DNA from 2 places in the Paenibacillus canaveralius genome. Region 1 is predicted to be linked to the other one. Evidence: predicted binding sites of a transcription regulator. Region 1 holds the regulator's gene; the other holds the start of a gene.

Region 1 (15,726 bases):
CGGTGGACACCCGGCGGAAGGTGACCGACTGCCCGGCCAGCGCCGTCGCGATTCCGCTCGTGTGTTCGAGCATCCCGCGGACCTGGGCGGTCATCCGGTCGAAGCTGCGGCTGAGCTCACCCAGCTCATCCCCTGCGCGGCTTCCGATTTCATGCCGCAGGTCGCCGGATGCCATGCGCGCGACCGCTTCCTGGAGCTTGCGCACCGGAATGAGGAAGGAGCGGATGAGCAGGACGGCGACACCCGCGGAAGCGAGAAGAACGAGGACGGCCGCGGCGACGGCGACGGTCACGGTCTGGGCGATGACTTTCTGGGAGTCGTCGACTGCTGCCTGCGCATCGGCCGAGAAGGCGACGTAAAACTTGTCGACCAGCTTGAAGATCGTTTCGCGCAGCGTCTGCCCTTCGCCGTAATAATGAAGCATGCTCAGCTCCATCTCTTTGGGGCTGACTTTCTTTTCCTGGACGAGCTTGGCGGCCGCGTCGAAATTGTTGATATAATCCGCGGAAGCGACGATAAGTCCTCCGCGCCACGCCTTTTCCTCTTCGTTCCGAACGGTTCCCTTAATTACTTCAAGAAGACGGTTGTACACCGTTCTCGTCTGCTCGTACCTCTCTATATAGGAAGGATCTTTGGAAAGCTCCAGTCCTGAAGCGATAATGCTCAGCTCCTGAACCGTTTCTTTCAGCTCCAGCGCGGTCGTTTTCATGGCGACCCGTTCGTTCTGCAGCGCGATTTGCGTGTTGATTTTACTGATTTGATGAACGAGGAAAAAGGCCATGGCCACAAACAGCAGCATCAGAACCCCGAAGCTGGCGATCAATTTGCGTTTCATTGTAGTTAAATAGAAGAAGTTCCTCATGTTCACCCTCCGATAGGTCTCTTGGTTTGAAAGTTAACCTTTATATAGGTCTATAGTCGCCTTAACTATAAGTCTTCAGTATTAGAGAACGTGAAGGGTTTTGTAAAACGGGAGTTAAATAGGCTCATTTCAAAGGAGGGCGAAAAGGGAGCGGCAGCCCGCAAAAAGTTTTACATGAAATTTACGTTTGGACGACTTGCAGTTTACATTCGCTTGTTACGATGTCCTAGGAAACAAAAACAAAGAAAGAAACGTCAAAGGAGGACATGTACAACATGTTGAAGTTCATGTCGAAAAAAGGGTTATCCATCTCGCTAGCTGCAGTACTTACTCTGGGGGTTTTGGCTGGCTGCGGAAAGACAGACACAAACGCAGGTAGTCCCGCAACATCGAACAAGCCTGCCGAAACAACGGCGGCTCAAGAAATTTCCGGAACGGTTACGGCTTCCGGTTCCAGCGCTCTTCTCCCGCTCGTGAAAGAAGCGGCGAAGCTGTTCATGGAAAAGAATCCGAAAGTTACGATCAACCCGACGGCCGGCGGTTCCGGCAAAGGTCTTAAGGACGTAGCGGACGGTATTTCGAATATCGGGAACTCCGACGTGGCCGCAGGCGACGAATACAAAGACAAGAACCTGAAAGAACACGTGGTTGCAATCGCTCCGTTCGCACTTATCGTAAATCCTGACGTTGGCCTCGAAGGTTTGACGAAACAGCAGGCAGCCGATATTTTCATGGGTAAAATCAAAAACTGGAAAGAGGTAGGCGGCAAGGACGCTCCGATTAACGTCGTTCACCGTCCGGACGCTTCCGGTTCCCGTAAGCTTGTTCAGCAAATCGTGCTGGACGGCAAAGACTTTACAAAAGAAGGCGTCGTTCAAGAAAGCACGGGTGCCGTTAAAACGGCCGTAGGCAGCCAGTCCGGCTCCATCGGTTACATCGACACGCCGTACCTGGACAACACCGTTAAAGCTTTGAAATTCGACAACGTCGCTTTTGCCAAAGAAACGATCAAAGACGGCAGCTACAAGCTGTACGGAACCGAGCGCATGTACACGAAAGGCGAGCCTACCGGCGCTACTAAAGCTTTCCTTGATTACATCATGAGCCCTGAGTTCCAAACGAAAAAAGTGGAAGAACTGAAGTTCCTTCCGGCTGACCTTCTGAAAAAATAAGACGTATAGACCCCATGGGATGTCCTGAAGCTTATCAACTTCGGGGCATCTTTTTATTTGCCGCAAAATTTACACGGGCTTTACAATTGATTAATTTTGTATTTACAAACAGGGCCTATGATTAAGAAGAATCATTTAGTACTTTGTGCTTACCGATCATGCACGCATTCCGATTGAAGGGGGCTTCCCGTTTGTGAACACTTACGCTCAGCAAACAACGAAGACGAAGGAGCAGAGCCGGCAGAACCGCCAAAGCCAGAAAGGACCCACGCGCTGGATGAAACTGCAAAAACGGCAGGACAGCGTGATGAAGCTGCTGTTTGTCGGCAGTGCGGCACTCGTCTCGATTGTCATATTTTCGATTATTTTGTTTGTCGGTGTACAAGGCATGCGCACCTTCTCGGGCGTCAGCCCGATTGAATTCTTTTTTTCGACAGACTGGACGCCAAGCGCGGACAAATTCGGAGCGTTTCCGTTCCTGTTCAGTACTTTTCTGTTAACGATGCTCGCCATTATACTTGCGGTCCCACTCGCCGTTGCGGGAGCCGTCTTCATGGCTAAGATCGCGCCGAAATGGGTGAGAGAGATCATGCGTCCGGCAACGGACCTGTTCGTGGGCATTCCGTCGGTCGTATACGGCCTGATCGGCCTTACGGTCATCGTGCCTTTTATCGGAAAAGTGGTGAACGGGACAGGATACGGGATTTTACCGGCGGGAATCATCCTCGCGATTATGATTCTGCCGACCATCCTGTCCATCTCGGAGGACGCGATCCGCGCACTGCCTCCGCGCCTGGAAGAAGCGTCTCTGGCGCTTGGAGCCACCCGCTGGCAGACGATTTGGCGCGTACTGCTTCCCGCGGCCCGGCCGGGGATTCTCACCGGCGTGGTGCTGGGAATCGGACGGGCCATCGGTGAGACGATGGCGGTATTCATGGTCATCGGAAACTCGCCGCAGATGCCCAAGTCACTGATTGACTCGACCACGGTTCTGACGACGGCAATCGTGAAAGACATGGGGAACACGAACTACGGATCGACCTGGAACAACGCGCTGTATTTGATGGCTTTTGTTCTGCTGATCACTTCGCTGCTGCTTATTCTCATCATTCGTGTCGTATCAAGAAGGAGTGAAGTGAAATGAACAGTAAAACGACTGACCGGATCGCCACGCTGTTCTTCTGGGCAACCGGCATCTTTATCCTGCTGATCCTGGCCTGGTTCCTGATCCGGATTCTCGGTGCGGGACTGCCGCATCTTACCTGGGATTTCGTCACGGGCAAGCCGGAGGATATCGTGGCAGGCGGCGGCGTCGGACCGCAGCTATTCAACTCGTTCTATATTTTGTTTCTCTCTCTGCTGTTCTCCCTGCCGGTGGGCCTTGGAGCGGGGATTTACCTGGCGGTGTACGCCAGAAAATCACGTTTTACCGAAATTGTCCGCATGTCCGTCGAAACGCTGTCTTCCGTACCTTCCATCGTATTCGGTTTGTTCGGATTTCTGTTGTTCGTGGACTTGATGAATTTTAAAATATCGATTCTGAGCGGTTCCCTCGCTTTGGCGCTGCTGAATCTGCCGGTTCTTGTCCGGGTGACGGAGGAATCGATACGCACCGTTCCCGAATCGTACTGGGAAGCGAGTCTGGCGCTCGGCTCGACCAAATGGCAGGCGATCCGCAAAGTGCTGATTCCTTCCGCACTGCCGAGCCTGATCACCGGCATTACGCTCGTAGCCGGCCGCGCGCTCGGTGAATCGGCCATCCTGATTTATACGTCGGGTCTTTCCGTATCCCGTCATTTCCCGGATTTCAATCCGCTGACGATGGGCGAAACGCTCTCCACGCATTTGTGGTACATCCAGGCGGAAGCCATCGTGCCGGATGCGAAAAAAATCGCGGAAGGCAGCGCGGCGCTCCTTCTTGTAGTCGTATTGATTTTCAACCTGCTTATCGGCATACCTAGCCGAATCATCCAAAAAAGACTTACGGGAGGGAAATAACCTTGACAGCTCCTGCCATGACTATTGCGACCGATACCAAAATAAAAGTAAACGGGCTGGACCTTTTTTACGGGGACAACCAGGCCCTGCACAGCATTGATCTGGACATTGCCCCGAATACCGTGTCCGCTCTGATCGGACCTTCGGGCTGCGGGAAATCGACTTTTCTGCGCACGCTCAACCGGATGAACGATCTGATCGACAGCGTAAGAATAAACGGGTCCATTAAGGTGGACGGACAAGATATCTACTCTTCAGAGAGCGACATCGTGTCTCTGCGCAAGCGTGTGGGCATGGTTTTCCAGCGCCCGAACCCGTTCCCGATGAGCATCTACGATAACATTGCTTACGGACCGCGCATTCACGGTCAGAAAAAGCGTGCCGTTCTCGACGAAATCGTGGAACGCAGCCTGAGACAGTCCGCCCTCTGGGACGAAGTGAAGGACCGCCTAAACAAGTCGGCCCTGGGCTTGTCCGGCGGTCAGCAGCAGCGTCTGTGCATCGCCCGTCTGCTGGCGGTCGAGCCCGAAGTGCTGCTGATGGACGAACCGACCTCGGCGCTCGATCCGATTTCCACCTTGAAGGTGGAGGAGCTCACGCAGACGCTGAAGGAGCGCTACACGATCATTATCGTGACGCACAACATGCAGCAGGCCGCGCGTATCTCCGACCGCACGTCTTTCTTCCTCAACGGGATTCTCGTTGAGACCGATCAGACCGACAAGATTTTCACTAATCCGAACGATCAGCGCACCGAAGATTACATCACCGGCCGTTTCGGTTAACTCTAAGGGGGCTTCAATGAATAATCGCCTTAATTTTCAACATTCGATTGACGATTTGCAGAACGAACTGCTCGATTTAGGCTCCATGGTTGAAAACTCCATTCATCAGGCTGTCGAAGCGCTGACCCGACTGGATACGGATCTCGCCCGCCGCACGGTCGAGGACGACGACGCGGTGGATGAGCTGACGCTCCGCATCGAAGAAATGTGCCTGAAGCTGATCGCGCTGCAGCAGCCTATGGCGGGCGATCTGCGGATTATCGGCACGGCGCTCAGCATAGCGACGGATCTGGAGCGCATAGCCGACCATGCCGTGGACATCGCGAAGATTACGATCCGCTTGTCCGGGGAGACGCTGGCCAAGGAATTGATCGATATTCCCCAAATGGCCGAAATCTCCAAAGAGATGCTTCGCGAAAGCCTGGTCGCTTATATGAACCGCAACGTTCATATGGCCGCCTCGCTGGCGGAGAAAGACGATCAGGTAGACAAAATTTTCAGCCGGATCATGACGGACGTCATCGGAATGATGAACGCGGACTTCACGCGCAACCGCCAGCTGACGCATCTGATCATGGTGGCCCATTATTTGGAGCGGGTGGCCGACCATGTGACGAACATCGGCGAAAGCGTGATCTACATGGTCACGGGCAAAAGAAAAGACCTGAACGTGTAGAGCGGCCGCAAAGCCGTCCGCTGCCGGGCCCGCGCGCAATGAAGCACCGTGCTTGGCGTGCAGCTGTGCAAAGGCGGCGAACGGCACGGGAGACGGACGCAGTCAGCCCTGTGATACAAAGATGCAAGAATCGAAACAGCTTGCCGGGACCTTGTCCGGCAGGCTGTTTCTTTGTAAGCATGGGGAGGGAGAGGCTGGAGCAGAAGCAGGAGCTGAAGCAAGAGCTGAAGCAAGAGCTGAAGCAAGAGCAAGAGCAGGAACAGGACCCCTTATCAGGATAATTTTCCCAATCTGTACACGCACGCACTTGCTACGCAAACTTCGAGCATACTTGCAAGGCCGACTAAACCAAAAACCGCCCCTCGGGGCGGCTTTGCGCGTGTTTTCATGAAATTTCCGGTCAACAGCCGGGGCGGGGCATAATAAGCCGGGGCTAAAGCACATGAACCAGCTGTTTGACGGAACGAACGATAATGACCTTCTGGCGGCCGACTTTCCGCTGGGAAATCTTTTTCACGTGGGGCGGATAAATCCAGACAGCATCCAGTCCGCATCTGGTGGAGCCGATAATGTCGTTTTTCCAGGAGTTGCCGACCATGACGCCCTGGCCGGGAGCTATGCCGGTTTCTTTCAAGGCGGTCCGGTACAAACCCGGGTGCGGCTTGCGCGGCCCGTCTTTCGTGGAGCTGAAGAGGAGTTCTTCGGGGAAAAAGGAGGACAGCCGGAGCCGCCCGATGTCCCTCTCCAGCCTTTTGCGGCTGCCGTTGCTGATAACCGCGAGCTTGTAGCGTTCGCCCAGAGACGACAGCGTTTCTTCGACGCCGGGAAAAAGCCGGACGTAGTTTCCTTCGGTTTCTTCAATCTGCTCGAAAAAGCCTTTGGCAAACGTTTCGTTCACCGATATGGGAAAAGCGTCCAGCGCCTTTTCCAGGCAGGCTATCCGCATTTCTTCGCTGGGACGGTGACCCCGGGGGCGCAGCTTCCGCAGTTTCTGCCACTCCTGCTTGTAAATCTGAAGCGCATCTTCGGGGGAAGCCGCCCCGTCTTCCTGTTCCCATCTTCCGGTGTAGTCTCCCAGTACCTCCGTGAATGCCGAATCGAAGCACTGCCTGCGGTCGACCAATGTATTGTTCATATCGAAAAAAATCATTTTCTTGGGAGCCGGAAAAAAAAAGGGACTCATTTCGGTCCTCCTTCCCTCGCCGGACGGAATCCAGCTGAAAACACCGGACGCGCCGGCTTTGCATCGTATTATCAGTCTATGTGGAGAGAGCGGAGAACATCACCGCAAGCCCGGAAGGATAGGCTCAAAAATTACCGGGCTGAAACTTTTTCATATTCGTCCAGCCTGTGCTATCATGAACGTATATGTCCAAAATTCGGGGTGTAAGATGGAAAAATTGATCGTTATTGATGGAAACAGTATCGCGAGCCGCGCCTTCTACGCGCTGCCTCTGCTGAGCAATTCCGCCGGTCTTCATACGAACGCCGTTTACGGATTTACAACGATGCTCCTCAGACTGATTGAAGAAGAAAAACCGACGCATTTTCTCGTGGCTTTCGATGCGGGCAAAGTGACGTTCCGACATAAAGATTACACGGAATACAAGGGCGGGCGAGCCAAAACGCCGCCGGAGCTTTCCGAACAGTTTCCTCTTATTAAAGAACTGATGAACGCTTTCGGCATCCGCCAGTTCGAGCTGGAAGGCTATGAAGCGGACGATATTATCGGCACGCTGACCAAATCGGCGGAGCAGGAAGGCAAGGACGTGCTGGTCGTTACCGGCGACAAGGATATGCTGCAGCTCGTATCAGACCGTGTGACGGTTGCCCTCACACGCAAAGGCATCAGTGAAGTGGACCGTTACGATCCGGCGGAAATCAAAGCGAAGTACGGGCTCGTTCCGGCCCAGATCATCGACCTGAAGGGTCTGATGGGCGACTCTTCCGATAATATTCCGGGTATCCCCGGCGTAGGGGAGAAAACGGCCCTTAAGCTGCTGCACGAGTACGGTTCCGTCGAATCCGTCCTGGAACATGCGGACGAGATGAAGGGCAAGATGAAGGAAAAGATCCGCGACCATGCGGACTCCGCCCGGATGAGCAAAGAAATCGCGACCATTTACCGCGAAGTGCCGATGGATACGGACTGGAGCGGCCTCGCCTTCTCCGGCTTCGAAACGCCCGAGCTTGCGGCCATGTTCCGCAAGCTGGAGTTCAAGTCGCTGCTCGAGAGGCTGGACTTCTCCGGCGCCGGGGAAGCGGCCTCCCCTGAGGAGGCGGAGCCCGGCCCCGCGGAAGAGCTGGTTGTCCGCCTCATAGACGCGGACAACATCGCAGACCTGACCGGCGCGCTGAAAGACGTAAGCGCGCTGCATGTCGAGGCCGTGGGGGACAATGCCCACACGGCTGAGCTGGTCGGGGCGGCGTTTCACACGCCGGAGGCGGGCTACTACGTGCCCGCGGCCGTGCTGACCGCTCCCGGAGCGGAAGCGCTGCGCGCCTGGCTGGCGGACGAGCGTGCTCCGAAGAGCACGTGGGACCGCCACCGCGCGGAGCTCGTGCTCGCCTGGAACGGCATCACGCTGTCCGGCGTGACGTTCGACGTCATGCTCGCGGCGTATCTGCTCGATCCGACGGAGTCGTCGCTGACGCTCAGCGGCATCGCGGACAAATACGGCGCGCTTCATGTAGCGCCGGACGAAGCGGTCTTCGGCAAAGGCGCGAAGTTCCGCCTGCCGGAGCCCGAGGCCGTCGCGGAGCATCTCGTCCGCAAGGCCGACCGCATCTCCCGCCTGGACGTCTCGCTTCGCGAGAAGCTGGAGCAGGCGGATATGAAGCAGCTCTACTACGAGCTGGAGCTTCCGCTCTCGGGCGTACTCGCGGATATGGAGCTGCGCGGCATCAAGGTCGATACGGCCGGGCTGAAGCAGCTCGGCGACGAGCTCGCCGTGCAGATCGACCGGACGATGACGGAGATTTACCGCCACGCCGGGATGGAATTCAATATCAACTCCCCGAAACAGCTGGGGGAAGTGTTGTTTGAGAAATTGCAGCTTCCGGTTCAGAAGAAAACGAAGACCGGGTACTCCACGGATGCCGAGGTGCTGGAGAAGCTGGCCCCTTACCATGAAATCGTGCAGGGCATTCTCCATTACCGGCAGCTTGCCAAGCTCCAGTCCACATATGTGGAAGGGCTGCTGAAAGAGGTGCGCAAGGAAACCGGCAAGGTTCATACGTACTACAGGCAGACGATCGCGGCCACGGGCCGGCTCAGCAGCCAGTATCCGAACCTGCAGAATATCCCGATCCGGCTGGAGGAAGGGCGCAAAATCCGCAAGGTTTTCGTGCCTTCGGAGCCGGGCTGGTCCATTCTGGCCGCGGACTATTCGCAGATCGAGCTGCGGGTGCTCGCGCACATTTCGGGAGACGAGAACCTCAAGGAAGCTTTTACGAATAATATGGATATTCACACGAAAACGGCCATGGATGTATTCGGTGTCTCCGAATCCGAAGTGGACGCGAATATGCGCCGCTCGGCGAAGGCCGTCAACTTCGGCATCGTATACGGAATTAGCGATTACGGGCTTTCCCAGAACCTGGCCATCACCCGTAAGGAAGCCAGCCAGTTTATCGAGCAGTATTTCGCCGTTTTCCAGGGTGTCCGCAAGTATATGGACGATATTGTGCAGCAGGCCCGCGAACAGGGGTACGTGACGACACTGCTTCAGCGGCGCCGGTATTTGCCGGAAATTACGGCTTCTAACTTTAACCTCCGTTCTTTCGCGGAAAGAACGGCAATGAATACGCCGATTCAAGGAACGGCGGCTGATATCATCAAGCTTGCCATGGTGCAAATGGACGAGCGCCTTAAAGCGGAAGGCTTGAAAAGCCGGATGCTTCTTCAAGTACATGACGAACTGATTTTCGAAGTTCCGCCCGAAGAGCTTGAAACGATGCGCCGCATCGTGCCGGAAGTTATGGAAGGCGCGCTTGCGCTGGACGTGCCTCTGCTCGCCGAGGTGGATGACGGTTACAACTGGTACGAAGCGAAATAAGAAGAGTGAAATGGTGAAAACACAGCATGAACCGAGGTGAAACGCCATGCCGGAATTACCGGAGGTGGAAACCGTACGGCGGACTCTCAGCCGACTGGTCGTCGGCAAGACGATTCAAGAAGTGGAAGTCCGCCTGAAACGGATTATTCAAAAACCCGAAGAGCCCCAAATGTTCGCCGACCTCCTCGAAGGCCAGACGATTCAGGGTATGAGCCGCAGAGGCAAGTTTTTGCGCTTCCTGCTGGATGACGGCGTGTTAGTGTCCCACCTGCGGATGGAAGGCCGTTACGGCCTTTATGAAGCTTCAGACGAGGTGGAACCTCACACGCATGTGATTTTCCGTTTTACGGACGGGACCGAACTCAGATACCGCGATGTGCGGCAGTTCGGCACGATGCATCTTTTCGCGGGAGAGGAAGATCTGAACAGCAAGCCTCTTCATAAGCTGGGGATCGAGCCGCTGGACGAGTCCTTTACGTTCGACGCGTTCCGTCAGGCCATCGGCAAGCGGAGCACGAAGATCAAACCGCTGCTGCTCAATCAAGCATACATTGTCGGACTCGGTAATATTTATGTAGACGAGGCGCTTTTTCTGGCGGGGATTCATCCCGAGAGAGAGGCGGCATCGCTCACCCGCACCGAGCTTCAGAGACTTCACGAAGCGATTGTCCATACCCTCAAAAGCTCGGTCGAAGCCGGGGGTTCTTCCATCAAATCGTATGTAAACGGTCAAGGCGAATCGGGAAATTTCCAGCATTCCCTGAACATTTACGGCCGTAACGGCAAGCCCTGCGTAAACTGCGGCAGCCTCATCGAGAAAACGGTCGTCGGCGGGAGGGGCACGCATTTCTGCCTGAAATGCCAGCCTCTCAAGAAAACGCGCAGCACGCCGAAGAAGCGGCTTTAGCACAACTCCTCCTACCCCTCCATATGATAAGTGAGTAGAGAACGCAGGTAGGAGGAATGAGGCGTGCTTCCATTTTTTTCTCTGTTGATTCTGGCTCTGGCCGTCAGTTTGGACGGTTTCGGGGTGGGGATGATGTACGGTTTGCGTAAAATCCGCATCCCGCTCCCGTCCCTCGCGATCATTTCCCTTTGTTCGGGAATCATTATCTGCATTTCGATGAGTTTAGGTGTATGGCTGTCGAAGTACTTGTCTCCGCACTATGCCGGGATGCTTGGTGCAGTCATTCTGATCGGCATCGGAATCTGGGCGCTCGTTCAGTTTCTGGCACAGAAGCAGGGCAGTGACAGAGACAGTGAAGAAAAGGAACATACAGGGACGGTGAACGAAACGGCGGCGGTACCGGCCGGAAAGGTCCGGCTTGAAGCCGTTTTTCCGTCGAGTCCGGTTGCGGTCCGCGAGCCTGCGGCGTCAGGAATAAAACCGGAGCGGGAGCCGCGGATGTTCTCGATCGAGATCAAGCGACTGGGACTCGTGATTCAGATTTTGCGTACGCCTTCGGCGGCCGACGTGGACCGGTCAGGCAACATCTCTTCTTCGGAAGCGACGCTGCTCGGCATCGCGCTGTCCCTTGACGCTTTCGGCGCGGGAATCGGAGCCGCTTTGATCGGATACACCCCGCTGCTGACTTCGGCGGTAATCGTGGTAACGAGCGGGCTGTTTATTTACTTCGGCCTGAAAATCGGCTACAAGTATTCAGGGCTCGGCTGGATCCGTAAAGTGTCGGTGCTGCCGGGAGTCGTCTTGATCCTGATGGGCATATCGAAACTGCTGTAGCTGTTATTCTTAAAAAATGTGATTGACGTGGGAGTCGAGTGAAATGAATATAGGACTCACGGGAGGTATCGCCTGCGGCAAAAGCACGGTCTCGGCCATGCTTGTCCGCCGCGGCGCGATTCTTATAGACGCGGACCGGATCGCGCGCGAAGTGGTAGAACCGGGGAGCCCCGTTCTGGCACAGGTCGCCGCGCGTTTCGGACAAGATATACTGCTGCCGGACGGCTCGCTTCACCGTAAAAAACTGGGTGAGACGGTTTTCGGAAACGAAGAAGCGCGGAAAGCGCTCGAGGAGCTTTTGCATCCGTCGATCCGCGCGCTCATGAAAGAAAGAATGGCCGCCTCGGAGCGTGAATTTCCGGACAAGCTTGTCGTGGTGGACGTGCCTTTGCTCTATGAATCGGGACTGCAAAGCATGTTCTCGTTCGTTATGGTCGTTTATGTGCCGAGAGAAGTTCAGCTGAGGAGACTGATGGAGCGGGACGGGCTCACCTTGGAACAGGCGGAAACCCGGCTTGCGGCCCAGTGGCCCATTGAACGCAAAAAAGAGCTCGCGGATATTTGTATCGACAATTCGGGGACCTTGGAGCAGACGGAGAGGCTTGTCGAACGTTTCTGGCTTCAAAGGGGGCTGTAATGAAGCTTCTGCGGAAAAAGCGGGTATTCGCCCTGCTGCTGCTCGGATTTGTGTTTCTTCTGTTCAGCAACGGACTCTTTATCGGGCAGATGATATATCCCATTCACTATCGTGAAGAAATCCGGCAGAATGCTTCCCAGTATCAGGTCGATCCTTTTCTGATCGCCGCCATTATCAAAGTGGAGACGAACTTCAACCACGATCGGGAGTCCAAAAAAGGAGCCGTGGGCATTATGCAGCTTATGCCCGATACGGCGGAATGGATCCGGGAAACATCCAATACGAAATCGGCCGATTTCCGCGATCCGAAACACAATATCCAGCTCGGCTCCTGGTATTTGGCGTGGCTGAACAAGCAGTACAAGGGAAACTGGCTCTACTCCATCGCCGCTTATAACGCGGGTCAGGGCAACGTCAGCAAGTGGAAGAACAACGGAGTCTGGGACGGGACGGAAGAGACCATCAACAAGATCCCGTTCGGCGAAACCCGGCATTATGTACAAAGAGTGCTTTACTATCAGCAAAAATTTAAGAAGCTTTACGGCGAGGAATGGAATCAAAGCGCCGGAACCAAATAAAGAAGCACCGGAGCCGGCGGGTGTAGCCGCCGGGTCCGATACTTCGGTCTTGCTTGGGTTCCGCTAAAGTTAGCGGGTTTGGCCTTGACCGGCCAGTTGTTGTTCGGCGATTTGCACCAGTCTGCGAGTAATGTGACCCCCGATTGCACCCGTGTCACGAGTAGCCATGTTACCGTAGTAACCGTCTTGAGGAATCGCAATACCAAGCTCTTGGGCAACTTCGTATTTCAGCTGATCCAAAGCTTGGTTAGCTTGTGGAACAACCAGTACGTTACTGTTGCGAGATTGTCCTGCACCCATTTCTGTTCACCTCCTTGTCGTTGGTAGAACTATTATGTGCGTTTTTGTAAGCTTGATAACAAGCAACATCTGGGAGGAAAATAAACCGGACCGAGAGGAGGAAGTCCCGATGAAATGCCCGTTTTGCGAGCACAACGGAACGAAAGTGCTGGACTCGCGGTCGGCCAACGATAACAAGTCGATCCGCCGGCGCAGAGAATGCGAGAAGTGCCAGCGGCGGTTTACAACGTTTGAGATGGTGGAGGAAACGCCTCTTATCGTAATCAAAAAAGACGGCAGCCGCGAAGAATTTAACCGCGACAAGATTTTGCGCGGGTTAATCAGAGCCTGCGAGAAACGTCCGGTTTCCGTGGACCGGCTGGAACAGATCGTTTCCGAGGTTGAAATGCAGGTCCGGAACATGGCGCATGCCGAAGTGGACAGCATGAGGATCGGAGAACTGGTGATGGAGCAGCTTTACCCGGTCGACGAAGTGGCTTATATCCGCTTTGCGTCGGTGTACAGGCAGTTTAAAGATATCAACATGTTCCTGAAGGAACTGGAACAGATTTTAGGCAAAACGAATCTGAACGCTTTGAAGCCGGACGGCTAGAGGTTCGTACATGCCGGCATGGCTTTCTTCTTTCATAAGAGGAAAGCTTTTTTGCCGTTTTGCCGAGAAAATGGACGAAGGACGGGCATATGCCCCTAATTCCCGCCAATTAGCCGAAGGTCAACAGGCATATCGGCGGCTCAGCGGCCATATGTTTCAGGGTGAAAAGGCAAAGGAGGCGACGACATGTCGATTACACAAGGAAACGGTCAGGGAGTCCCGTGGGGATTGGGGAAACCCGAGGTTACGGATTACACGAAGATCACGCAGGGGCAGGCGCAGCTGCCGGATTATCCGCTTCAGGGGGCACCTTTCGGCGGAGGGATCAATCAGCTCCAGGGCAGTCAGGGGCAGCCGCAGGGAGGGCTGCCCGGAACTTATCCGCCGCAGGGGGCTTACCCGGAGAGCTTCGGTTCAACAGACGGCGGCTGGTCCGGTCAGGCTGGATATCCTCCGGGATTTCAAACGGGCAGTCTCGGGGGCGGCTCCTTTCCCTCAGGGAGGCTTCTCTGGATCGGCCGGCGGGGCACCGGGGCAGAATGGCTTCGGCGCTCTTGAAGCGGGTGTACCTTCCGGAGGCGCTCCGGTAGCGGTGCCGCAGCCTTTTTTCATGATCGATCCTTATGTGTATCAGACGCTCAGAACGATTGTCGGCCGGGGTGTGGTGGTGGAAACGGTTCGCGGCAGCAGCCGGGGCGTTCTGGCGGATGTGAAACCGGATCATGTGGTGGTTCAAGAGGACGGCAAGAGATTTTTTATCCGGACGGCTCAAATTATTTGGGTCATGCCGGAGTAAAACTTTATCGGAGCATAACATCCGCCGGATACCGGCGGTTTTTTTATGGGCAAGTAGTTATAGTTAAAAATTTTAATATAGCTGCTTTACAAAAGAAAGTGGTCGTGCTAATATACTTACATAAAGTAAGTTATTGAATACAAGTTAGCGAGAACGAATTTTTCGAAATCAGACTAGGAGGAAATCAAAATGAACAAATTATTATATATCACTGCGAATCCAAGAAGCGTTGACCGCTCTTACGGTCTTCAGGTCGGGGAACATTTTCTTGAGGCGGCCGTCCGGGAGAATCCCGGGCTTGTAGTGGAACGGGTGGATGTGTACGAAGATCATATTCCTCTGATCGACGCCGATGTCCTGAACGGCTGGGATAAACTGCGTGCGGGAGAAGCGCTGAACGACACGGAAGCGGCTGCTATCAACCGGATGAATGAAGTGTTGGAGCAGTTTTTGTCCGCCGACGGCTACGTGTTCGTCACTCCGATGTGGAACTTGAGTTACCCGCCCATGCTGAAAGCGTACATCGACAACATTGCGATCGCGGGTAAAACGTTCCGCTATACGGCAAACGGTCCCGAAGGCTTGATGAACGGCAAAAAAGTCGTTCACATTCAGGCGCGCGGAGGCATTTATTCCGAAGGCCCGGCCGCGGACTTTGAATTTACCGACAAATACCTGCGGGGAATTATGGCATTCGTCGGAATTACGGACTACGAGCATGTCTATGTGGAAGGGATTGCGGCTTATCCGGACAAAGCGCAGGAGCTTGTGCAGGGTGCCAAAGCGAGAGCGGCGGAAGCAGCCGCTAAGTTTGCGAAAACCCCATCGCGAGTATAAGCTTCCCTCTTGCGGTGTTCCCATAAACAAAAAACTGCCCTCTTGCGAAGGGCAGTTTTTTTGCGTTTGATGCGGCCTTAACGAAGGGAACCGTGTACAGGTTCATCTCAGCCCTTGCCGATGAGAAGTGAGAGCAGTCCTGCCGCAATCAGAGGGCCCACGGGAACGCCGCGGAACAGGGCAACGCCGAGGACGGTACCGATAAGCAGCCCGGCCACGACATTCGGCTGGTTCGTCATGAGAAGAGCGCCCCGGCCGCCCAGGTAAGCAACGGCGATTCCGATAAGGACCGCCAGAAGCGATTTCCAGTGCATAAAGGACTGGAGAATAGTCTGGACGGGCATTTTGCCGCTGGCAATCGGCGTCATTACACCAATGGTGAGAACGACGACGCCGATCGTAAGTCCGTACTTTTCCAAAAAGGGAAAGGCCTGATGTACATTCATCACCCGCAGAAGCAGGAGAACGAGCATGGCAATCGTAACGGTCGAATTGCTGCTGAGCAGCCCGAGAAGGGCCAAACCGAGCAGCAGGATGGAAGGCATGTCCACTTGGGCCATCGTCGGATTCCCCTTTGGGTCTTTTTTTTGTTTCCATTGTATAGCATTCAAGCCGCATCAACAAGGAAGGGACCGGTAAAAAGGAAGCCGCTTACCGCTGTGATAAGTTGCTTGAAGGGATATGGTATAATTCC
Region 2 (15,726 bases), 160 kb from region 1:
GAGTTTTTTTAGGCTTGTTTCGTAAGCCGCAATTGTCGAATCATATCCGAGATCAGCATTCCATACTTTTGACGTGACAAATACCTCTTCTCTTGAGATACCTGCTTCTTGTAATCCTTCACGGATACCTTGACCTACTCCTTCTTCATTTCCATAAATCGCTGCCGTATCGATACTCCGGTAACCATGCTTGATAGCTGTTTTGACAGCATTTACGAGCTCCGGACCTTCTTCTACTTTAAATACTCCAAGGCCGAATCCCGGCATGTTTACACCATTGTGCAGAGTCACTGTATCTTGTAAATTCTTTATCATTAAAATCCCTCCTAAACCGAGTTATTTATCTATTAAAATTTTGTCTCTCCTTGCCGGCAAAACCTATTATGTTACAGGCTAGCCCAAAAGAAAAGTACGTACTTTTTTGTGCTATAGGTACTTAAAAGTTCCCTTTCCTATTCAATTTCCGGCAATTCCATTTGGAGGGAAATGTTCCAATAAAAAATCCAACTCTCGCCTTCATGCACGTACCGGGTCTGCAGCTATATATTGTTCAATTTGCCGGTAAATATGTACCTTGGTCTATAGACATTGCTTCTGCGAGACTGCGTTTGATATTGCATGAACGAGGAGAATACGTATTGCCGCATTCCCCTCCCATGAAATCAGTGATTGTAAGAGATGTGATCATATGATCATCGAATTTTGGGACTAAAATTCGAGATATTAAACCAGGAAAAGTAGAGTCTGCCAATAATAGTACGCGTTTGGACGATAAAAAAGGAATACTTGAGCCGAGGCTTCAAGTATTCCCGAGAGAGTAGCGGGGGCAAAATGCAATAATAAAGCAGCCCCGCCTACAAGTATGATTTTTACGAGCAGCGGCTGTATCCACAGTTCGTGCAGTTTTTGCAGCCTTCGCTGTTCACGAGCGAGGCGGAACCGCAGGACGGGCACAGGTCAAGCGACGTCAGCCCGGCGGGCGCGGCACCCGCGGAAGGCGCAGCATGACTAAGAGCAGCAGGCTCTTCATGCATGACTTCTTTCGTGGCCGTCACGTAAGCCTCCGCTCCCGTTTCGCCGGCCATCGCTTCCTCATGCATTTCCAGCGCTTTGGCGACCGCATCGGCGATGGACTCGACGCGGTTGGCGCCGAAGCCGATGGCACCCGAACCGCCGATGCCTTTGAGATGCTTGATCAGCAGGTTCACTTTGTTCCCGTGGTCGCCGTAGCGCAGGAACAAGGAACAGACGCGGCCGAGCGCTTCCGCCATGGCGAAGACGTCGGAGCCCGCTTTTCCCACGTTCAAGAAAATTTCGCTCGGCGAGCCGTTCATGTCGTTGATCGTAATATACGCCATACCGAACGGCGTGTTGATTTTATAGGTCGCGCCGCGCAAAATTTGCGGACGGCGTTTATATTCTTTATCGAAGACGTTGCCGGAAAGAGCATCGGTCTGAACGACTGACGGTTCCTGGGCAATTGCCACGGCCGGAGGAGTCTCGATCGGCACTTCAGGAGCAGGAACGGCCGCTTCGGCCTTCGTCTGGTCCTTCTTATCCTTGTCCGCTCCCGTGCTGAGTACCTGTACGTCACGGCTGCCGTCGCGGTAGATGGTCACGCCCTTGCACCCCAGATCGAACGCAAGCTCGTACAGCCGCTCGGTTTCTTCAACCGTGAAATCGGCCGGACAGTTCGCCGTCTTGGAGATGGAGCTGTCTACCCAGCGCTGGATAGCGGCTTGAACGCGGATATGATCCTCGGCGGACAACGTCATGGAGGTCACGAAATAATCGGGCAAGTCCTGATCCTTGTTGGCGTCCTTCCATTCCTGCGCAATCGGCACGAACTGCTTATCGTAGCCGAGGCGGCTTTGGCGGAAATATTCGAAGGCAAAATAAGGCTCGATACCGGTGGATGTTCCCACCATCGTTCCCGTGCTTCCCGTCGGCGCCTGCGTAATAACGGTCACGTTGCGCATGCCGTTTTTGCGGACGGATTCCGTCACTTCCGGATAAACCTCATGCATGTTCTTCATAAAACCGCTCTGCAGGAATTTCTCGGTGTCGAAGTGTTTGAAAGAGCCCTTCTCCCCCGCAATTTCAGAGGAAGCCAGGTATGCTTCGCGTGCCATAAAGCCGTAGATTTTATCCAGGAACTCGAGAGATTCCGGGCTGCCGTAACGGATGCGCAGCTTGATCATCAGCTCGGCCAAGCCCATCGTTCCGAGCCCGACACGGCGTTCGCCCTGCTGGTTCTCACGGTTTTCCTCGAAGTGGTAAGGCGTCTTGTCGATGACGTTGTCCAGAAAACGGGTGGAATAACGGACGGTTTTGCCCAGCTCGTCCCAAGCGACATCGTCATTCTCCTCGTCGTAAAACTTGGACAGGTTAACGGCGGACAAGTTGCATACGCCCCAGGCCGGAAGCCCCTGCTCTCCGCAAGGATTGGTACAAATGATCGGGTTGAAGTACCAGCTGTTGGACATCTGATTGTAGTACTCCATAAACACGACGCCCGGCTCCGCGGAACGCCATGCGGATTCGATGATCGTGTGCCAGACTTCGCGGGCTTTTACGGTACGGTACACTTTTACGGCTTTTCCGAGTTTTTTCCACTCATTGAGATCGCCGTTCCAAACTTCATCGTATTCCGGATCTGTCGTATCCGGGAACACGAGATCCCAATCCAGGTCCTCTTTTACGGCTTTCATGAAACCGTTGCTAACGCAAACGGAAAGATTGGCGTTCGTAATCTGGCCCATCGTCGATTTAACGGTGATAAAATCAAGCAGATCCGGATGCCAGTCGTTGATCATAAGCATCAGGGCACCGCGGCGGCTGCCGCCCTGCTCGATCAGACCGGTCGTATAGCTGAAAAGGCCTCCCCATGATACGGAGCCGCTGGAAGAACCATTCACGCCTTTGACGATCGCGCGACGCGGACGAAGAGACGACAGGTTAATACCGACGCCGCCGCCGCGGGACATAATTTCCGTCATCTCGGACAAAGTCGCCATAATGCCGCCGCGGCTGTCATGCGGAGACGGAATGACATAGCAGTTGAACAGCGTCAACTCGTCGCTGGCATCCGCGCCTGCCGCGATACGGCCGCCGGGAACAAGCTTCCAATCGTCCAGGATGTAACGGAATTTTTCCGTCCATTCCTTCTGTTTTTCCGGTGTCGCTTCTACGGAAGCCATCGCCTTGGCCAGGCGGTCCCACAGCTCATCCGGCGTTTTTTCTATATTAAGAGTTAATCTGTCGATGTTCGACTCGATCGTTTCACCGCTGCGCAGCTTAACGGTCACATTACGTCCATCGCGTGCCGTGATTTCCCCGACTTCCTTGGCCGGAAATTTCGGGTCGTCCTTGGTCAGGACAAGCACCACGTCTCCGACTTTCGTATTGTTCGTGTCCGCATCTTTTAACGCGTAACGATCCAAAAAGATTTTCTCGCTCAAACCTTCCAAACTTTTCCGCTGCATCGTCTTCAAAACGGCAACACCCTCCCAAATCAATGTACCTGCACCGGGAACCCGCACCACTGCGCGTAATTCGCGGTATGTACGTAAGCACTATATATAGTGTCCTTAAAAGATTATACAACACTAGATATTGTGTTACGAATAAACTACGAATGAATTCAACGGGATAATAAAATCCATGAGCTTGTTTTCTCGCTTTTTCTTCGCCTTGCTCTTTATTTCGTTCGCGGTAGTTTTATAAAAAACGACATTTTTCGACAATTTGAAGCGAAAAAAGTACGAGTCCCAGCGCTTAACCGACAACCCTTATGAAAATGTGTTCCTGCCGGTTTCCGTGCATACAGACCAACGGCTTGTTATTGTGTAAGGTATTCTTTCCCCTATATACTATAAACAGATCCGCCGAAAAAAGAAACGGACGTTCGCCAGTTGGGTAATTTTTCGTATTATCCGTACATAAGCTCAACCAACAGGCGCACGACCCGGCCACAACAGCGCTCTACGCATATTCTGGCGTTAGAAAGATGACTTAAAGGAGATCATACCCGATGATGCTTTTCGGAAATCAGCTTGTACCGGACGAAGAAGTCCGGATTTCTCCCCTGGACCGGGGTTATTACTTCGGGGATGGAGTCTACGAAGTATTCCGTATTTACGAGGGACGGCTTTTTGAAGTTCAGGGGCATATGGAACGTTTCAGCCGCAGCATGTCGGAAGTCCGGATCGGACTTCCATATCCGCTTGAAGAGCTGGAGAAGCTTCTGGACCGGCTTGTGAAGGCTGCCGGAATTCCCGAAGGAGTCGCTTATGTGCAGATCACACGCGGCCCGGCACCCCGTTCTCACCCGTTTCCGGGCGCGGCCGAACCGGTCGTGACGGGCTGGTGCTCCCCGTTTTACCGTCCGCTGAAAGATCTCGAAAGCGGGATCTCCGCCATCGTCAGGGAAGACATCCGCTGGCACCGCTGCGACATCAAATCACTGAACCTGCTCCCTAACGTGCTGCTGAAGCAGGAGGCTCTTGACAGCGGAGCGGGAGAAGTGATTTTCAACCGCGGCGGCATCATCACCGAAGCCAGCGCGTCCAACGTGATGATCGTTAAAGACGGTGCCGTGAAAACACATCCCGCCGATCATCATATCCTGCGGGGCGTCACCCGCACGCTCGTTCTCCGGCTCGCCGAGGAGCTGGGCATTGCCGTGCGCGAGGAAGCTTTCACGGCCGAGGAACTCGCAGCGGCCGAGGAAGTCTTCATCACGAGCACGGGCTCCGAAGTCATGCCGGTCGTTCTGCTGGACGGCTCTCCCATCGGAGACGGCAGGCCCGGCCCCGTTACCAGACGGCTCCAGCAGGCCTTCGAAGCGACGATTCCCGCCGGAAGCCGCTGATACCACCCGGACGCCAAAAGCCTCCAAACCGCACTCTCTAGTGGGTTTGGAGGCTTTTTTGAACGGCTGGCGGGAAGCGGAGTCCGGCGCAGCAGCGCTAAGACCGCCGGTTCGGTCGGCGCCTTTGATGCGCATCCGGCCTGCCCGCCTTGTTGCCGGGACTGCCCTTGGCGCGCGAATGCCGATTCCCGCCGGGTAACCGTGCAGCGCGAAAGCGCGGCGTCGCTCCGCGTTAAGCGGGCGGCGGCACTTGTCGCTACCGATTAAGGCTCAGCCATGCGACCGCATAATCGACAAGCGGACGCTGCGGCATCAAGGCCGCTTCGGCCGAGCCCACTCTACCGCGGATGACCGGCGAGTGCCCGACTTCGAAATCCGCGCCCGCCCGCTCAAAATCGTCCGAGTCGATTCCGACATCCGGAAATTCCACCCATCGGCGGACGCCTTCTCCATCAAGAACGGGAGCCCCGTTCTTGATTTCCTTTTTGGAAGCATACGCCGCCCGGTATTCCGCCAGATGGATGGACGTGTTGGAGTCGTGGCCGACTCCCAGCAGCAGCACATGACCATCCAGCTCGTACAGCCGGGCAAGCGGGGAACCCTCACCGAGCCCGTAAGCCAGGGAATGGCCCCCGGTCAGCTTCTGCGCCTGCGGTCCGGCCGCCGCAAACGAAACCTGGGGATGATTGCTGCGGAGAACACCCGGGTACGTTCTGAACGCTTCCGGCACGGCTCCCATAAAATACGTGCGGGTCTCTTCCGCTTTGTAGGCCGGCATCGAGCTGCGGATGACCTCCCACCATTCCTCCGGCACGGGCGGATTGCTCCAAGCCGAAGGCTCCGACAAATCACCGCTGTGCGTGGGCATCATCAGCGTACCCTCCTTGCCCAGTGCGTCACGTAGAGCGGTTATGACCGCCTGCGTGCCCCCGCATACCCAGCCGAGTGAGCTTAGGGAGGAATGCACCAGGAGGGTCATCCCCTCCTTCACACCGAGTTTTCGCAAATCCTCCGCGAGGCTTTCCGCCGTATGCGGACGCTTCCCCGTCCGTTTTATAATCGTCTTGATCGACATCGCACACTCACCTCATTACAAAAATTACCGCCGCTACCGCTTCAGATTCCATTCGCCGGTGCTGTATTTATCGCGCGCAAGCTCTTGCGCAAGCTCCAGCTCGTACGGAGTCAGCTCTCCGTCTTCAAGCTCAATGCCCATGCCTTCGGCCACGCCGGCGCGGAATGCGGTCTCCACGTCTCCCAGCGTTACCGGGGCAAGCCCCGCAGTCCGGAGCAGATCGTTGATCGCTACCGCCTTCTGCACAAAGCTCTGCTTCATCCGCTCCGCAATCCGCTCGTTGGAGAAAAGCAGCAGGCCGAACAACTGCTCGACGTCCAGTTCCAGCAAAATGGAGCCATGCTGAAGCACGACATTCTTCTGCCGCACTTGCGCGCTTCCCGCGACTTTGCGGCCTTCCACCACAAGCTCGTACCACGAAGGTGAATCGAAGCAGGCCGCCGAACCCAGCGACTCGTATTTGCGCTTCTCTTCTTCGGTTGCCAGATTGACCATCTCGGCCGCCAGCCCCAGCTTGCGGAATCCGAGCAGCAGTCCTTCGCTGAGAACACGGTATGCTTCCGTTACGCTCGTCGGAATTCCCGGATAGCGCTCCGAAACGATGATGCTGTAAGTAAGTTCGGCGTCGTGAAGTACCGCCCGTCCGCCCGTCGGACGGCGTACGAATCCGAGACCTTCGCCGGCGACTTTGTCCAGATCGATCTCCTTCCGCGCTTTCTGAAAATAACCGATGGAGAGCGCTGCCGGCCCCCAGCCGTAAAAACGGACCGTAGGCGGGACCCTGCCTTCGCTGTGGGCGATGAGAATCGCCTCGTCAATCGCCATATTTTCAGCCGCCGTCCGGTTGCCCGTATGCATATACCGCCATGTTGTCATGTTCCTCTTCCCTTCTTATCAAAAACGCCGGGCGTGGAGAACCCCTCCCGTACGCGTTGTTTATGAATGCCCCATCATTCCTTTATCATAGCACAGGAGTTCTCCCGATTACATTCGATAGAGCTTCCGCTGAAGTTATAAATGCCCCGGTAAACCGCGGGAGTCCCGGAAATACGAACCCGTTATGAAACCTCCTTCTTTGGATCATACTAGTTACAAAGTTGCAGGCCGGCCGTGCCGGACCGCTATCATTTTTAAGCGGCAAGATAACGAGGGGCACAGGGGACGAAATCAAGCGCCCCGGATAAGGCCCATTTTCGAGAAGGAGGCAGAGCCTAGATGAACAACCAGACAACGGAGCACATCCGCCCTATTCATGAAGGGCTGAGCATGCACACGGATCGGGAATGGTTTCTGGACTGGGAGTCGCGTGTCGTCCGCAACGGCCCCTGGGATAACTGGACCTTGTACCAGCTCGCTTACGAGGCGGAAAAATCCAACCTGATCCACTCCTTCGACGAGCTCCTGTGCCTGAAACATGTAAACGGGATCGAACCCATGACCCACCAGATCGAAACGGCCAAGAAAGTGCTGTACGACATGCGCGGACGGGCCATTCTGGCCGACGAAGTCGGACTGGGCAAAACGATCGAAGCCGGACTCATTTTAAAAGAATACATGATCCGCGGTCTTGTCCGCAAAGCGCTCATTCTGGTTCCCGCCTCGCTTGTCCTGCAATGGGTCCGTGAGCTCAATCAGAAATTCGGGATCGCGGCGGCCGCCCAGAAAAAATCGTATATGTGGCAGACGTGCGACGTGATTGTCGCCTCCATGGACACCGCCAAGCGTGATCCGCACCGGGAAATCGTACTCGGTCTGGATTACGACATGCTTATCGTGGACGAAGCCCATAAGCTGAAAAACAAAAAGACGACCAACTACCAGTTCGTCGGAGAGCTCCGGAAAAAATACTGCCTCCTGCTGACCGCCACGCCCGTACAGAACGATCTTAAAGAACTGTACAATCTGATTAATCTGCTGAAACCCGGTCAACTCGGGGCTCATACGAATTTTCAGGCTAACTTTGTTATGGCCAAAAGGATGCCGAAAAACGAAGGCGTTCTCCAGCAGGAGCTATCCAAAATTATGATCCGCAACAGGCGCGGGGACGGAAATGTCGAGTTTAAAAAACGGATCGTGAAAAATATTACGCTTACGCTTTCTCCCGAGGAGCAGGCGCTTTACGACGGCGTCACGGATTTTATCCGGAGCCAGTATGAACAAAATCAGGGCCAGACGAGCAATACGCTTGCGCTTGTTACCCTTCAAAGGGAAGTGTGCAGTTCCCGTGACGCGGTTTTTATCACCCTGGTCAACATGTTCAAAAAAACGGAAGAAAACTCTCCGGTCCGGGCCAAAATATGGGAGCTGGTCGAACGCATCCGCAGCATTCAGGCGAACACGAAAGCCGAAACCGTTCTGAATCTGATCCGGGAAATCAATGACAAAGTGATCATTTTTACCGAATACCGGGCGTCCCAGGAGTACTTGCTGAATTATTTAAGAGAAAATAAAATCACGGCCGTCCCTTACCGCGGGGGAATGAACCGGGGCAAAAAAGACTGGATGATGGACCTGTTCCGCACCCGGGTACAGGTGCTGGTCGCTACAGAAGCGGGCGGCGAAGGAATCAACCTTCAGTTCTGCCATCATATGATCAACTTTGATCTGCCCTGGAATCCCATGCGTGTAGAACAGCGGATCGGACGGGTACACCGGCTGGGTCAGACGGACGACGTAAGAATTTACAACCTTTCTACCCGTAATACGATCGAAGAGCATATTCTGAACCTGCTGCACGAAAAAATCAATATGTTCGAGCTGGTCATCGGCGAACTCGATTCGATTCTGGAGCGGCTGGAGAAAAAATCGACCTCGCTGGAAAGCTCGCTCTTCAAAATGATGATGGAGTCGCGTTCCGATGAAGACATGCGCCGGCAGATCGACCGGCTTGGCGATTCGCTGTCCGGCATCCGTGAGGAGCTGGAGCCCGAAAACGAAAGGAAAGCCAAAATCGGTTCCATACTCAGCGCCATCGGGCAGAATGTCGGGGTGAACCATGAATACCGCCCAGGTTGAACGCTTTGTCATGCGGTTTCTGGAAGCGTACAACTGCCGCATTATCGAAAAAACGAAGCACGCCGTCATCGTGAACCTCTCTCCGGAAGCGGATAAAGAACTTACCGGCCGCTCCTACTATTGGAGCTTCGTCGAGCGCACCGGAGTCGAACCCGAAACGATGACTTACCGTTTCGTGTTCGATCCGGAAGGGGATGCGGCAGCCGCGGCGGCGTCCCGTCCCGTACCGGCCGGTCCCCGGAACGGGCAGCCGGGGGCCTCTCCCGTGCCGGGAGCCGGTCCGGGGGCTTCCGCCGGTGCCGGTCCGGCCGCCAGCGGGGGAAGCCCGCCCGAAGCGATCCGCTCCGCGGACAGCATCCTCGGGCGGTACTTCGGCACGGCCCCCGCTCCGCCCATCGGCCGGGTCCCCCGCGACGAGGTTACGTTCGGCAGCCGCCGCCTGCAGCAGCTCTTCGCGACCGCCTTGAACAACGGGCGGTTCACCCGGTTGTTCGAGGCTCCGCCGCCGGCACCCGGCAGCCCGGTGCCGGCCCGCTCCGCTCCTCTCACCTACTGCACCTGGATGAATGTAAACTACAAGGTGGAGTATGCCTGCGATATGAAGCGCAGCGAGGTCCACTCCTTGGCCATTCAAATGACGACGGGAGAAATACGCGAGGAGTTTCATCCTTCCATGCTGACAAAGAAGCTCGCGCCGAAACTGCCCGCCAATATTCATCTGCTCGGCGATAACTTGACCCTGTCGAGAGCCGCCTCGATCCTGGAAGATTACCTGGAGCAGAAAATCCGCCGCACCGACCACCGCTGGGCGGACCGCGCCAATCAGGTGCTGGCCGAAGAGCATCAGCTCGTCCGCTTGTATTACGAAGGCATGCTTGCGGCAGCCGAGCCGGAAGCCCGGGAAGAGCTGGAAACCCGCTATGCGGCCCGGCAGGCGGAGGTAGACTGGCAGTACCGGCCGAGAGTGCATGTTTCCGTCATCAATTGCGGATTATTTCATTTAAGGGCGGAGGAAAGGTGAAGATGCGACGAAAGTCGCTAAAAGTTCCTATGGGCCCGCCTACACGTTTTAACAAACTTTTTATCAGGATTGCTTTACACTAGATTTATAGAATGAACGGCAGGCAGGTGAACGAATGAACCGCAAAGCTCTATGGACGGCAGCGCTTCTGGCGCTTGTTGTCTGGCTATCTGCCGGGCCCCCTTCTTTCTCGCAGGGTGAATCCCTCTTCGCAACTGAAGCTGGAGAAGTCTTTGACAGCTTGGAAACACGAACCGAGCCCGAAACCGGACAAGCCTATTTGGACAAAAGGTACACGGTTCTTCCCGGAATCAGACCTGCCGATGTTCTGGCGGACGTTTCGTCCGGTCAGCGGTCTGGTAGTGCTTCAGGCGCATCAAGCAAGAGCCCCGATAAGGTGCTGAACGAACATATTGTCCGCTGGATCGACAGTCTTGCCTCACAAAAAGGCTTCGAATCCTGGAGCCGCGCCCGATGGACAGTCGCTCCTCTCGGACCGGGCACGCACGGCTGGATCGTCCTGTTGACGGACGACGACGGACTTGAAGCAGGCTATCTGATCGTTTCAGCCGCCGAGAACGGCACCCTGCAGCTTATCGAATACGGAACGGGCGAACATCCCCTGTTCAGCACCCGGACGCTGTACCGCATCTTGGTGCAGCATGCCATCATCCCTTCATCCATGTCCTATAAAACTTGGCTGGATACTTCGGAAGCAAGGCTGCAGCGTTTTTATACGGATGCCTTCCATGCGGTCTGGACCGTTCCTGCCGGGAACAATCGTATTCTCATCGATGCCAAAACCGGCGAAATCCGGACCTTCCGGAATTATTCGCCCGCCAGCGCTTCAAGTTTGCTCAGGCTGCATGGCGCAGCCTTTGAACTTATACCCGGAACGCCGCTTGAGGTCCCGCCGCACGATCCTTACGAAGAGATCAGCTGGCTGACCCGTAACGCGCTCCCTATCCGTTCGTACGAAGAGTTGATTCCTTACCTTGCGGCCGGCAAGTCACTGACCTTCGTCTGTGAATGCTTCGACGGCAGACTTACGCTGCCGCTCTCCGTAACGGGCGCGCTGCGCTGGACAGGCGGTGCCGCTTTTATCGCCTTCGAGCAGGAAGGCAGGCGTTACGTGCTTCTGGGCGCCGCGGTTTCGCTGGGAAAGTTTTACCCGACTGACGGTATCTCCTCCTCTTTCCCATAGAAAAGCTTCCCCGGGTTCCCGGAACGGTTTACCGTTTCCTTGAGGAACCTGAGGAAGCTTCTTTTTTTGATATATGCTCTGAATTCTCAATTTCCCGGCAGCGGCACAGGCGAATTCCACATCGCTTTTTTGTTTCAAAGTAAAGCATGCAGAACATTCAGTCTCTGTTCCGGCGTTTTACGGCCTTCACGAGCATGGAGAGAGAGAGGGGAATCATTCCGAACCAGTGGACCGACCAGCTTTCTCTGGTTTCCTTTTGCCGGACGCGCGCTTCCTTTCGTACTTGTCTTGGAGTTTCTATATAGTGAACCACCTGCTCCGTTATATATTTCACAAGTTCTTCTCCGCCTTTTGCCATTGTCAGGTCTCCTTTTCCGCGTAAGGAATGCGATTCTTTAGGTCTAGTATTTCCCGGCTGCCTTTCCGTAAAACCCGCCACGCGCACATTCACGGGACAGGTCTCTTGCAACTCCCCTTCCCCGATGATCCAGACAGCCATCCAAGCAGATCTCGAACACCGTAAGCAATACGGAAACCTTTATCCAGGGATGAGCAAAACGGATCTGGCCCGCAAGTGTAAAATCGCCTGCCATAAAGCCAAAGACAAATAGAGGGAGCTGCCGAGAAGCGGCGCACAAAAAAACGGCTAACGCTCTCAGAGCATCAGCCGTTTTAGGTCTATGTGGTGTGAGCCGTAAGGCCTCAATCGCGGCTGATGCCGACAATCGAAGCGATAAAACGCAGAATATACAGGAACAGGTTAATGAAGTCGAGATACAGATTCAGTGCGGCGAGGGGGACTTCTTCCGCTGCAACGCCTTCGCGGTATTGAGCGACATCATACAGCACCCAGCCGCTGAAGATCAGAATTCCGCCGACGGACAGCAGCAGATTCAGGGTCGAACCGAAGTTGACGAACAGGGAGAGCACACCCATCAGCACAAGGCCGATTGTTGCGGCGAACAGAAATCCTCCCAGGAAGCTGAAGTCCTTTTCGGAACGGGCCGCGTACCAGGCAAGTCCCCCGAATATAACGGCCGTGGCCAGAAAAGCGCCGGACACAAGGTTGGCACCGATCAGCGAACCGTACGACATAATGACCGGGTACATGGTTACGCCCGAAATGGCCGTAAAGGTGTACAGGAACCCGTAACCGATGTTTTTGCCGCGCATACGGACCACGATGGCCGCGACGATCATGACGAGCTCAACGACAATAAACAGCGGGACGATCGACGGCGGGACGATCATGGCACCCGCCAGCATGCCTACGAACGAGATCAGCAGAGAAAGCGCAAAGGTCCGCAGAATGTGTGATAAAGATCCTTGATGGGAATACGTCATCGTTCTTTCCAAATTACAACACTCCTTTTCAATTACTACCCATTTTCCACTTATTTATAAATCGTTATACGAAAAAGGCCGGGCATCCGTTTCATTTTAAAGAAGGTTTTTTTCTTAAAAACTTAAAAAACAAAAAAGCCACCTGCTCCGGTTGACCGGTAGCCAGTGGCTTTCCTGTTTTGCTGATGCGGTCGAGAGGACTCGAACCTCCACGGCTGTTACACCACTAGAACCTGAATCTAGCGCGTCTGCCAATTCCGCCACGACCGCGTGCTTTGTAAGAACGAGATTAAATATATCATGCCCCAAAACGTTTGTCAAACAAATTATTAATCTTTTTTTGAGAAAATCCGACGGAATACATTTTGACCAAAATAAAGAAAGGAAAACCTCTAAGAGGCTTTCCTGTTTTCCTTCAGCTGCGTTTTAATCGTTTACCGTTTCCGGGGCCGGAATTCCTTTATGGAGCAGTTTCTGACCGATGGAAGAGCGGAAAAACAACCGTTCCAGTATCGTAATGACCCCGCTTCCCGCCCAGTATAGGACGAGGGCGGCCGGAGAGCGCCACATTACCGCTAATGAAACGGCCGTGATGACAAGCGGCATTCCCGCCTTAAGCAGCGCTGGCTGAGATGCCGTCTGATCCGGAACGAGGCTGATCAGCATCCCCAGCCATCCGACTATCCCGTACAGTACGGGAAGCGCGTGCGACGGATCGGGCACACCCAGCATTTGCATCCATGGAATCAGCATGGAAGTCATCTGGGCGCCATGCTGAGCAAAATACGGATATAGGCTCATGAAAATGGGCATCTGAATTAGTCCTGCCGCGAATGCAAGCCCAGGTTTGATTCCATAGCGGGAATACAGCCGGAGCATCTCCTCGCCCAGTTTGCCGGATTGGTCCGCATACCGCTCCCGGAGCTGCCGGATGGCCGGCTGCATTCGAATTTGTCTCACCTGCTGCCGGGCGCTGAGCAAATTTAAACGGAATAACAGACTGCGTACAAGCAGGGCAAGCAGCAGGATCGCCAGCCCCCAATCAGTCGTAAAGGCGGCTAAAGCGTTTAGAATAAGGTCCAATAAAGAAATAATAGGTTGTAAAAGTGACATGAAGAATTCCCCCGTTTTTGTGATAGCGGCCATACTGGCAGTAACTTGCAACGCTACAACGGGAGGAATCCGGTTCACCGGAATGATGATCGCTCCGGGCAGGGATTTTCCGCCGGGTCCTGAGTAATCCGAATCGGATCGGCCGGATGAGTACCGGCGCACCGCTCTTGTCCGAAGAGAGCTGCGGAACGGGGAATGCAACGGCTTTGAGAGGGGTCAGCGAAATCCACTCACCCAGCCACCAGCAGGTAAACCCGAGTGCCAGAAACAGCACCGGAATATCCAAACTCCATTCCAAGGCAATCCCCCTCTCTTTTTCTTCATGATACGGCCGGAGTGCTCAGCGGTTTCAGAAACTTCGGCTCACGTACCGAAAAGAGGTTCAGGCTTATTTACGCTTACTTCATACTTATTACCGGGCTTTTTCATACATGCGACGGTCAAAAAGAAACAGCGACATCCAAGGAAAGGATGCGCTGTATGCCGGGACGAAACCTTACGTTTCGTTTCTTATCATTGTGTATCGGCGAACCGCCGCGTAGGGCGGACTGATGTGTGACGTTGGGCTGCGGCCTGCCACGTCATGAGACGCCGCCGGAACGGCAAGCCGTGAGCCGCAGGCTGTGTTAGGCGGCCCTTACCCTACGGGAGCGCCAAGGCCTTCTTGTAAGCCAAGCCGGACTGCATGGCGGCGTCGTACACCGTGCGGCCGATCATGTGGCCGAGGTAAGTGGCCGTTCCGGCGTAGCGGTGAAGACGGCCTCTCTGCGTGGCTGCGATCAGCACGGCGTCCGTCGTCGTGCCCGTCGCCCCGCTGCCGTCCTTGAGCGCGACGCCGAGGTCCTGGAGAGCCGCCGCCTTCGCTTCGGTGGCGGTAATGACGGCGTTGACCATAGCCTCATCGGTCAACTCGCCCTCCACGGCCACGATAATATTGATCGTGCCGGGAAAAAGCGCCGAAGCCGGAAGCCCGCGTCCGGCCCGCGCCATGTTGGAATAGCCGACGGTCACCCAGGCACTGACGGCTATTCCGGTGTCCGCCGCGGAAGCGGCCGCGGATTCCGCTGCGCCCGTGTCAGCGGCGGCCGGAAGCCGCATTCCTCCGGTCACCGGGGTGCCCGGCTTTGCATCAGACGTACCGGGGAGACGGTGTGCTTCCCGGCCGTTTTCGGCGAAATCATCCGGCTCACCTTCGGACGTACCCAAAGAATCGAATCCAATTTCGCCGGCTACTGTCACGGGAACAGGATCGTCCATTCGAAGATGACTTTCACCGAGGCCGCTCATATGTACGGAAGTAAGCAGGCAGGCGGTTTCCTCGCTGTTCAGACCGACCGTCCCCAGAAATTCATTCATCTCCGCGACCGGATCGCCGCAGGCATACGTTTTATCCACCTTGCGGTTGATGATATTGCGGTGGTACCCGAAACCGCCGCCCCAGGGTGCGGAGCTTAACGTCCTCAGAGGTAAATGAGCCTCCAGCAGAAGATAGCTTCCCGCTCCGCCTTCGTTTACGCCTGCGGTTATTCCTGCGGCCGGGCGGCTTTCCGAGTAGATGAGTGATTGCCGATTGTTCAACGGATCAGGCCTCCTCACCCTCATTAGTTTCCCGGGGCAGCGTATACTCGGCGGGACGACTTTCCGTATAAGGCTGATAGACATACTTTCTATCCAGCTGAACCAGCTTGCGGCTGCGTTTGCGAATGGCGACGGACGACTCGTTCCATGCCACCACATAGCCTCGTATATCGTTGCGCGGATCCGCATCCCTGACGATTCTGAGCAGGGTGCCGTCAATCCGGTATCGGTCTAACTGCTCGTCGCTGATCATGACAAGCCCTCCTTTTGCTCCAAAAAATTTCCTGGGCAATTGTATCTTAAGCCTGCTCCCCCGCAAAAGGCAAAGCCGGCATCCCTACTAGCATACACAAAAGCCGGCGGCAAGCCAAGAAGCCCTTAGATCGGATGGAACCGCCTGATTCATTTTTTTCGGGCTCCGGGTAATAAAATCTGCAGCCTGCGTGGTTTTAGAAGCCGGCTAGTTGGGCAATCCTTTTAAGATGAAGGGGTAAAACCTGCGG

Evidence for each region. Region 1 encodes NrdR, which represses ribonucleotide reductase genes. Its sites were predicted from a motif close to AACACNATATATNGTGTT; they were not measured.
Region 2: the regulator NrdR is predicted to act here: its motif matches at 3,572-3,589, upstream of ABC395_RS07885 (adenosylcobalamin-dependent ribonucleoside-diphosphate reductase).

Annotation. Positions count from the first base shown of each region.
Region 1 covers NZ_JBDFMM010000001.1:1,512,102-1,527,827, forward strand. Annotated here, with positions in the region: gene ABC395_RS06935 (methyl-accepting chemotaxis protein) at 1-862, opposite strand, end outside; gene ABC395_RS06940 (phosphate ABC transporter substrate-binding protein) at 1,138-2,034, shown strand; gene pstC (phosphate ABC transporter permease subunit PstC) at 2,312-3,178, shown strand; gene pstA (phosphate ABC transporter permease PstA) at 3,175-4,032, shown strand; gene pstB (phosphate ABC transporter ATP-binding protein PstB) at 4,050-4,817, shown strand; gene phoU (phosphate signaling complex protein PhoU) at 4,834-5,493, shown strand; gene ABC395_RS06965 (HAD family hydrolase) at 5,927-6,676, opposite strand; gene polA (DNA polymerase I) at 6,885-9,551, shown strand; gene mutM (DNA-formamidopyrimidine glycosylase) at 9,598-10,458, shown strand; gene ABC395_RS06980 (MntP/YtaF family protein) at 10,522-11,292, shown strand; gene coaE (dephospho-CoA kinase) at 11,336-11,929, shown strand; gene ABC395_RS06990 (lytic transglycosylase domain-containing protein) at 11,929-12,507, shown strand; gene ABC395_RS06995 (alpha/beta-type small acid-soluble spore protein) at 12,577-12,807, opposite strand; gene nrdR (transcriptional regulator NrdR) at 12,917-13,399, shown strand; gene ABC395_RS07005 (hypothetical protein) at 13,586-13,957, shown strand; gene ABC395_RS07010 (YuzF family protein) at 13,992-14,195, shown strand; gene ABC395_RS07015 (FMN-dependent NADH-azoreductase) at 14,385-15,032, shown strand; gene ABC395_RS07020 (DUF441 domain-containing protein) at 15,140-15,592, opposite strand.
Region 2 covers NZ_JBDFMM010000001.1:1,673,366-1,689,091, reverse strand. Annotated here, with positions in the region: gene ABC395_RS07890 (aldo/keto reductase) at 1-315, opposite strand, end outside; gene ABC395_RS07885 (adenosylcobalamin-dependent ribonucleoside-diphosphate reductase) at 870-3,494, opposite strand; gene dat (D-amino-acid transaminase) at 4,034-4,873, shown strand; gene ABC395_RS07875 (AAC(3) family N-acetyltransferase) at 5,130-5,948, opposite strand; gene ABC395_RS07870 (lipoate--protein ligase family protein) at 5,982-6,824, opposite strand; gene ABC395_RS07865 (DEAD/DEAH box helicase) at 7,164-8,963, shown strand; gene ABC395_RS07860 (YqhG family protein) at 8,944-9,984, shown strand; gene ABC395_RS07855 (hypothetical protein) at 10,100-11,188, shown strand; gene ABC395_RS07850 (YqzE family protein) at 11,346-11,546, opposite strand; gene ABC395_RS07845 (Bax inhibitor-1/YccA family protein) at 11,891-12,544, opposite strand; tRNA gene ABC395_RS07840 (tRNA-Leu) at 12,719-12,802, opposite strand; gene ABC395_RS07835 (YidC/Oxa1 family membrane protein insertase) at 12,959-13,645, opposite strand; gene ABC395_RS07830 (hypothetical protein) at 13,575-13,943, opposite strand; gene ABC395_RS07825 (adenosylcobinamide amidohydrolase) at 14,288-15,223, opposite strand; gene ABC395_RS07820 (hypothetical protein) at 15,228-15,476, opposite strand.